DNA from 2 places in the Paenibacillus sp. MDMC362 genome. Region 1 is predicted to be linked to the other one. Evidence: predicted binding sites of a transcription regulator. Region 1 holds the regulator's gene; the other holds the start of a gene.
What was found. Region 1 encodes Rex, which represses fermentation and respiration genes when NADH is low (regulators of the CRP and FNR family bind a similar motif). Its sites were predicted from a motif close to TTGTGAAATATTTCACAA; they were not measured.
Positions count from the first base shown of each region.

Region 1 (4,658 bases):
GATGTAGCGGATGCTCCTTCATTGGAAGAAATGATGATGGAACTCGTGCCCATGCTCGACGATGTTGTATTGGTTGGGCATAATGTCGCTTTTGATTTTAACTTTTTGCAAAATGCACTCGATCGCTGCGGTTATTTACCGTTCAGCGGCCGAATTCTAGATACGATGCACTTCTTAAAAATATGTTTTCCCTCGCTGTCTTCTTATCAGCTTGGGATGGTGTCCTCCCATTTCGGCCTGGAGCATGACCGTCCGCATCAGGCGGACAGCGATGCGCTTGCCACAGCCTATGCGCTGCTGAAATGCCTGGAGGAGATCGATGAGCTTCCCCTGCTTACCGTGCAGCGGTTAAGCGACCTGTTTGCCGACGAGGACAGCGACCTGGCCTGGTTCTTTGACGGCATCCGTGCTGACAGGGAGCTCCAGGCTGTACAAGCCGGAGACACCCATACGTACTATCGTCAATTCGCCCTGGCCGTTGACGATTGGAACGATATTGCGCCTGCCAGAGATGAGACGGAGCCTAATCCCTTGGCTGATGTAAGCTTTGAGCAATACATGAATGATGTCCGTGAACGTCTAAAGGAAACGCTGCCTCATTACGAGAGCAGGGATGCCCAAGACATGATGTTTCAGGAAGTGATGCAGGCACTCGATGATAATAAACATTTATTGATCGAAGCCGGCACGGGAACGGGCAAATCCCTCGGTTATTTGCTGCCGTCGATTTATCAAAGCGTGAAGCAGGAACAGAAGGTTATGGTGAGCACGCATACGATCAACCTTCAAGAACAGCTGCGTGACCGGGATATTCCCCTGCTCACCCAGGTTGTTCCTTTTCCTTTTAAAGCGGCTATTTTCAAGGGAAGAGGCCATTATTTGTGTTTGAGAAAATTTGAACATAAAATAAATAGAAGAGATTTTCATTCCCCGAAGGAAGATGTGATCACCGCAGCGCAAATGCTGGTTTGGCTGACCCAGACGGAGAACGGGGATGATGAGGAGCTGAACCTTGGCGGCCGCGGAGGGGACTTCTGGGAGACCATCTCCAGCGATTCGGATTCCTGCCTGGGCCGTGCCTGCCCATGGTTCCGCAAATGCTATTATCACAGGGCCAAACATGAGGCGGGCATCGCGGATGTTGTCATTACGAACCATTCGAAGCTGTTCACCGACGTGAAAGCGAATCACCAGCTGCTTCCGAGTTATGAGCGTCTCGTCATCGATGAAGCGCATCATCTGGAGGACGTCGCGGGCAAGCACCTGGGCTTGCAGATGAAATATTTTTCGGTTGTCCATACGTTGACCCGTATGTACAAAGACAGCCGAAGCGGTCAGCTTCCGGCTCTTCGCCAGCTGCTGCAAGCGTCGTCCCATGAGAAGGCTGTCGAGTGGTCTTCCATCATCGACCGGATTTATCCGGATCTGATCACCGTCAAAGAGAATTGGGACCGGCTCAGCGACCAATTGTTCGGACTGCTTCCGGAGCGCGGAGACGCGACTCCGGGGGATGCCGGTCAATTCTCGCTTCGCTTATCGCCGCTGAAGAAGCCGAAGGATTGGAATTCGCTGGCCGAGCTGGAGCATCAAATCCATCTGACGCTGGGCGATGTCGTTCGCAAGGGTGACAAGTTGATTGCCGAAATGAAGGAAGATCTGGACGACTACAGCGCGGACAGTCTGTTAACAGACCTATCGGGTCTATTTAAGGACCTGGCGGCACACCGCGAGGACCTGAGGACCTTCATGTCCCTGAACGATGAGGGCACGGTATACTGGATGGAGGCGAACGGCAACTTCCGCGGCAAATCGCTGCAGCTTTATGCGGTGCCTGTCGACGTCAGCACCCACTTAAAGGAATTGTTTTTTGACAAAAAACAAAGCGTGATTCTGACATCGGCGACCTTGTCGGTGGACAAATCGTTTCAGTTCATGATCGAGAACTTGGGTCTTCAGGAAGCGGCAGACAACGGCAACCTGAACACGGTCCTGCTGCCGTCCCCGTTTAATTACAGGGAGCAGGCTCTCCTTGTTGTGCCGCGCGATTTTCCGAGCGTGAAGGGCTCGGTCGGGGATGCACTCTTTGTGAATACACTTGTGCAGTCATTGGCTGATACGGCCATCGCGACGCACGGTCGCATGCTTGTCCTGTTCACCTCGTACCGCATGCTGCGTCAGGTGCATGAGCCCTTGAAGGAGGCGCTGGGATCCAGCGATATTACGGTACTGGGACAAGGGATGGACGGAACCAGCCGTACCAAGTTAATCCGGAGATTCCAGGATAGCAGCGCTTCGGTTCTGCTGGGCACCAGCTCCTTCTGGGAAGGAGTAGATATACCCGGTGAGGCGCTCACCTGCCTTGCCATCGTCCGGCTGCCGTTCCAGCCGCCGAATCACCCTCTGGTCGAAGCCAAGAGCGAGCTTCTGCAGCAGCAGAAGAAGAACCCGTTCATGAAGCTTTCGGTTCCGCAAGCGGTCATTCGCTTCAAACAGGGATTTGGCCGACTGGTACGGACCGCGCAGGATAAGGGGATTGTCATCGTCTACGATACTCGGGTCATTGAATCCTATTACGGGAAGTACTTCTTATATTCCTTGCCTGGACCGAAGATGGAGCATATGCCGACAGAGGGGATCGTTCCCCGAATTTCGGAATGGCTGCAGGAAGAGGCAGGCATAGAGAACCAAGCTGAATAAAGTAAAACCATTAACAGCACAAACAAATGTAGTTATTAACCTATTATTAGGGGGAGCATGCATGAAATCGGAAAAAATTTCGGAAGCCGTGGTCCGCAGATTACCTGTATACTTGCGCTATTTGAATGAGCTTCAGAAAAGGGAGGTCTCCACGGTTTCCTCCCAGGAACTGGGGCAGAAACTGGATCTCAATCCTGCTCAAATTCGTAAGGACCTAGCGTATTTCGGTGATTTTGGACGGAAAGGGATCGGATATGACGTATCTTATCTGATCGAGAAAATTCGCCAGATTCTAAAGCTGGACCAGAAGATCAATGTTGCATTGATTGGGGCCGGTAATCTTGGACATGCATTATCGAATTACAATGCATTTCTGAAGGACAATATGAAGATTGTGGCGGTTTTCGATTCGTATTCTCCCAAAGTTGGTATGAAAATTAACAATTTGGTCGTACAGCCAATGGAGGAGCTGGAGAAGACGGTCCATGAGTACGGCATTCGTATCGGGATTATCACCGTTCCGGATTTTGAGGCGCAGAATGTAGCGAATCAACTTATCGCAGCAGGCATAGAGGCTATCCTGAATTTTGCGCCGACTATCCTGAAAGCTCCATCCCATATCCGGATTCATACGGCTGATTTTACTACGGATTTGCAGAGTTTGGCCTATTATTTGGATAACGGCAAGGAGGATGCAGCACATGACGACAACGAAGTGGATGGTTAAAAACGGAACGTTTGCGGTATTAGAGGAAGGAAGATCCGTGTTACGCGGATATATGGTCGTGGAGAACGACCGGATCACCTACTTGGGTGAAGAAGAGCCGACTGTTCAAGAGGGGACAGAAATCATCGACGGAACCCATCTGTTTTTCCTGCCTGGATTGGTGAACACGCACGGACATGCGGCCATGTCGCTTCTTCGCGGGTATGGCGACGATCTGGCACTACAGGTTTGGCTTCAAGAAAAAATGTGGCCGATGGAAGCCAAATTCACGGCCGACGATGTATACTGGGGAACCTCCCTCTCCGTGCTGGAGATGATCAAAGGCGGAACCACGACATTTGTGGATATGTATGATCATATGGATCAGGTTGCAAAGGTAGTGCAGGACTCAGGCATGCGCGGCGTTCTGACACGCGGCGTCATCGGATTATGTCCGCCTGAGGTGCAGCAGCAGAAGCTGGATGAGGCGGTTGCATTCGCGAAAGACTGGCACGGTCAGGCTGACGGTAGAATTACGACGATGATCTCACCGCATGCACCGTATACATGTCCGCCGGATTTCATCGAAAAATTCGTGCAAGTTTCGCATGATTTGAATTTGCCTTTGCATACGCATATGTCCGAAACAGAAGCGGAAGTAGCTCAGAACGTAAATGACTACGGACTTCGGCCTGTTGCTCACCTAGAGAAGCTTGGCATGTTCTCCCGTCCAACGCTGCTTGCTCATGCCGTCCATCTGACCGATGAGGAAATCGAAACTTTGGCCAAACATCAAGTCATGGTTTCGCATAATCCAGGCAGCAATTTGAAGCTTGCCAGCGGCATCGCTCGCGTGCCTGCACTGCTGAAAGCCGGGGTCACCGTGTCTTTGGGTACCGATGGACCTGCCAGCAATAATAATCTGGATATGTTTGAAGAGATGCGGCTGGCCGCACTGATCCATAAAGGAGTGAGCGGGGATCCAACCGCGATTCCAGCATCCGAAGCCCTTCGAATGGGAACAGAATATGGAGCCAAATCAGCCTTCCTTATGGATATTGGTACACTTGCGGTAGGCATGAAGGCAGATATGATCGCACTGAACACGGATCAGGCGCACTTCCTTCCGAAGACGGATTACATTTCTCATGCTATCTACTCCGCCAGTGCCAAGGATGTTGAGCATGTGTGGGTTGACGGCAAGCAGGTAGTGAAGAATGGCGCGAGTCTTACTCTCGATGAGGAACGTATCCGC
Region 1 is NZ_QLYT01000008.1:37,104-41,761, reverse strand. Features, by position in the region: gene dinG (ATP-dependent DNA helicase DinG) at 1-2,697, shown strand, start outside; gene DP091_RS02340 (redox-sensing transcriptional repressor Rex) at 2,759-3,424, shown strand; gene DP091_RS02335 (amidohydrolase) at 3,399-4,658, shown strand, end outside.

Region 2 (4,658 bases), 250 kb from region 1:
CTGGCTGCCGGAAAATGTCTATGTGGCTTTGCCGTTCTCCATGGGCACTGAAGCCGAGTTATACGTGGAAAAAGCCGGTTGTCATTTCCGGCCTTGGAAGGATCAAATTCCCGGAAGCTGCCTGGATTACACCAGCGTGCAGGAAGGAATATTCTGGCACTCGGCTATAGACCGGGAAGCGCTGGCCCTGTCCATGACGGACACGCCGCTCGTACAATTGGGAACGCTGGAGCACGAGCCTCGTCAGCTTCACACCATGCAGCCGGCGGACAGCCGTCCTTCCACGTATGCCTGGATATTGACCAACTACTGGGAAACGAACTTCAAAGCGACGCTTGGCGGTTTCTATGAGTTCCGTTATGCGGTAGAGCGGCATCACCAGCTGGACCCGGAGCAGGCTGCGAAGACTCTGCACGCTTCAACCGGACAATTCACGGTTCACCGAATTAAATAAGTCATGATGAAAAAACAGCTGCCCGGATTTCAAGGCAGCTGTTCTCATTATGAAAGGCAGGATGACCCTTAAGCGGTCTCTCTGTCCTTATTATTTTTTTCACCAAGACTACGTCCACGCCCACATGAATCCGTCGCGATCCCAAGCAATCCGTCCGCCATGCAGTTTGCGGAATGCCTTCTTCACGTCCTTGGACAGCGAGGCGTTTCCGTTTTCGTTCACGAAAACAAATTCTTCTCCGAAGTTCTCGCGTACATAGCGGATGGCCTCCGTCTGATACAAATTACCCGTAAACCGGATCTCCTCCACCATCCATTCGGCCACCTGCTGCGCTGTATATGTCATATTAACATCGTTCCCTTCTGTATACCTTCACTTATTATAACAGACTGGACGATAGAATCGTTTTTTATGAAAACGGCAGACTACATCAAAATGATGGACAGCAATAAAAACTGAACGGAGCCTACAATCTCGATGATTCCGACCTTCATCGGCTTCATTACTTTTCCGGAATATAATAACGTCTTAATGAACGGAAATAGGAATAGCAGACACATCCATGGATTCCCGAAGATGATCGGCAGAAACAACATCACAGCATGATACAATTTTGCGTATACGGTCCAGCGTCTGTTTTTTCGTTCACGGAAGACCGACTTGACAAAGAAGACGGTGCTCATAAAATAAAGGAAATTATACCCGATAACGGCGGCAAGGATCGAATCGAAACCACCGCCTCCCAGCATATAAGCAGCTGCGCCTCCGGTACAGAACAGCAGAATCGCGCAAATATCATTTAACAGCGCACGCTCCGATTTCTGAAGGACATGCCAAACATTCACCATGATCAGGATGAGTTGCACAGGCGCAAACCAGAGCATCATCGGTTTGAAGACAAGCACCGGAATGAGAAACGCAATAGCGATAAGGGCATAAACGCTTCCCCAGGATATCCATGCTTTACGTTGGGATGTTTTCTTTAAGGATTGCAGAAACGGATAGGATGCCATGTACAAACCTAACCACGCCATAAATAGCGGAAGGTGCAGAAAGACCGGCTTGGCTGCCGCCATTCCTAGGATATAGGGTACGCTGACCATGGCCCAGCCACCATGCTCCCGAGGTATGACAAACCTCGTCTTTTTCATGTGTCTCTCCCTCTCCAATCCATAGACTCATCCCCGTTACGATTCATATCTTCAGCCATTCGAACAACGGCCAGGCGGATGATAAGTAATATCGCTGAAGGTGCCCACATACTGAACGATGTCGCCCGATTCGTCCCTTACCGCGTTAATCGTTAGCAGCTCCAAGTACTCTTCCCCGTTCTTCCTGCGGTTCCAAATCTCCCCCTGCCAGCTTCCGTGTTCCATGATTTCAGACCACATCGCCTGATAAAACGCCGGTGTTTGTCTTCCGGATTTTAATACGCTCGGATTCTTGCCGAGTACTTCCTCCTCCGAATATCCCGTTAACTTCGTGAATGCCGGATTGACGGCATTGATCTTTCCGCTCCGATCCGTAACCAATATCCCCTGGCCGGTGGAGTTAAACACCTCGGATTGTACGGAGAGTTTGTCCTGATAGTACATCCATACGACAATAACGAAACTGGCCAGCGCAACCTGCGATAAAGCCATGAATCCAATGGAATACTGCCCCGTAGCCGAATGGATGAAGGAAAGCATCAGCGGCGGGAAGAATCCGCCAAGACCGCCCATCATGGACACGATACCGTTCACAATGCCGGCCTGCTTGTTGAAATAAAGGGGCACGAGTTTAAAAATAACCCCGTTTCCAAGCCCGGCACCCACGGCAATGGTTAAGCAGCCGGCCGTATACAAGCCAATGGACGGAGAGAATGCCAACAGGATGGCCGCAGCCGTGAGCCCTATGAATACGCCCATTAATAAGAACAGCGGTTTAAACTTATCTGCAAGCCAGCCGCCTACAGGACGTAATATAGTTGCTACCAAGATGAACCCTGCCGTCCGCATCCCGGCATCCACCTTCGCTAGCTCGAAATGGGTAACCAGAAAGTTCGGCAAGTACACCGTAAAGGCTACAAACGAACCGAACGTAATAAAATAAAAAAGAGAGAAGAACCACAATTTTTCGTTTTTATATACACCCTTGATCTGTTCCATGATCGGTGTTTTCACTTTGATTTCTTTACGGTCGCCTAAGATTACATTTAGCACGGCAAAGATTAGCAGCAGAACCAAATACAGCTGGACGGTTTTGGACCATCCGATCTGAGTCGCGATGACCGGTGCAGCAAACGTGGTAATGGCGGTGCCGATGTTGCCCATCCCGTATATCCCATTTACAAGTCCGAGCTTCTCTTTCGCATAATATTTAGGCAGTGAAGTCACGCCGACCGAGAACACGGCCCCCCCGATCCCCAGGAACAAGCCGCCGATGACCAAATGCGTAAAGGATGTAGCCGAGCTGATAAAATAGACCGGAAACAGCAGCAGGATAAAGCTGGCGATAAAAACAATTCGCGCTCCCACCACATTGGCGTAATAGCCGAGCGGAATCCGGAGGACCGAACCCAGCACCACCGGAATAGCCGTCAGAATAGCGAGGCGGTCGGCCGCAATGGAGATATCCTCGCGAATAAACGGCAAGAGTGCGGAGATGATGACCCATACCATAAAGCCAAGCACCAGATTCATTGTTTGCAGCGGAAGCTGCACCTTTTTGATCATTTCCATCACCTTTTCCAAAGCGTAATGAATGACATATTGATCCCCAGCTCCTATTGTACGTGCACCTATTCACAATGCTAATAGGGAAGTTCCCTGAATCTCTCCGGGGAACTTCCCTATTCCTTAAAGCCATGACCCTTAATTGCGCCCTATTGCATATGTAAGGACTAAAAATCCAGCAATTTTTTCTTGAGCGCATATTCCACTAACTCCGGACGGCTTTTCAAATTCAGCTTTTCCATAATTTTGGCCTTGTGCGCCTCTACCGTCTTGACCGATACGAACAGTTTTTCCGCAATCTCCTTATTGCCATAACCCTTGGCGATCAGAGGCAGGATCTCAATCTCCCTTTTGGACAGGCTGTTAAACGGATCCTGCTCCGCGCTCTCACTATCTTTCTTAATAAACTCCCGAACCAGGGAAGTCGCCATCTGGGGATGAATATAGGTCCCTCCCTTATGCACCATGCGGATGGCGGAGATTAATTCATCATCCGGCGCATTTTTGAGCACATAGCCTGAAGCCCCGTTTTTTAAAACATGAAACAGGTAATCGTCATCATCGTACATGGTTAGAATCAGAATTTTCGTTTCCGGAAAGTCGCTGCTGATCTTGCCGGTCGCAATCAGCCCGCTTTCGCCGGGGGGCATGCTTAAATCCATCAACAGCACATTCGGCCGATGCTTCGCCACCATGGTGTATGCCTCCATACCGTCTGCCGCCGTCGCGACAACCTCCATGTCTTCCTGGTAATTCAGAATCATGGAAAATCCGCTGCGGACCACGGCATGATCATCCGCAATCACAATTTTCACGTAACCATCACCTCCGGGTTGTCGTCACCGTTCGTAAGCGGAATGTTGAGCTGAATCGTCGTACCCTCACCGGGAGCGGACAGCAAAATAAACTGACCCCCGACGAGCTCCGCGCGTTCCCGCATCCCGTACAGTCCCAGCCCGGTTCCCTTGGCTTCATCAATGACCATATTAAACCCAACGCCACGGTCCTTGACGGTTAGCTGAAGGTGGCCATTCACTTCGCATAATCGTACATGCACCTCGTCCGTTCCTGAATATTTCATGGCATTCAGCACCGCTTCCTGGCATACCCGGTACACAACCGTTTCAATCTCGCTGCCGTAGCGGGCTGCCGCTAACTCCGCAGAGAATTCAACAAGCACTCCGTAATTCTTCCCGATCCATTTAAAATGAGAGCGGAATGCAGCCTCAAGCCCCAAATCATCCAATGAAGCAGGTCTGAGTTCAACGGATAAATGCCGGATGTCATCCAGAAGCCGGGTTAAAGACACCTCGGTCTGATGCAGCTTCTTGAGCACATCCTCGCCTACATCCATATATTTAACGACACGCAGGTCGACCAGTGAGCTAAGCAGCTCTTGAGCCACGCTATCATGGAGTTCGCGGGATATCCGCTTACGCTCGTCCTCCTGTGCCTTGATGACATATTTCAGCATATTCGTCCGCTGC
Region 2 is NZ_QLYT01000008.1:287,872-292,529, forward strand. Features, by position in the region: gene DP091_RS03605 (glycoside hydrolase family 38 N-terminal domain-containing protein) at 1-454, shown strand, start outside; gene DP091_RS03610 (DUF6953 family protein) at 563-799, opposite strand; gene DP091_RS03615 (YwiC-like family protein) at 880-1,605, opposite strand; gene DP091_RS03620 (nitrate/nitrite transporter) at 1,657-3,171, opposite strand; gene DP091_RS03625 (response regulator transcription factor) at 3,339-3,986, opposite strand; gene DP091_RS03630 (sensor histidine kinase) at 3,983-4,658, opposite strand, start outside.
Region 2: a site for Rex is predicted at 3,229-3,246, ahead of DP091_RS03620 (nitrate/nitrite transporter). Genes of this name have one in related genera too.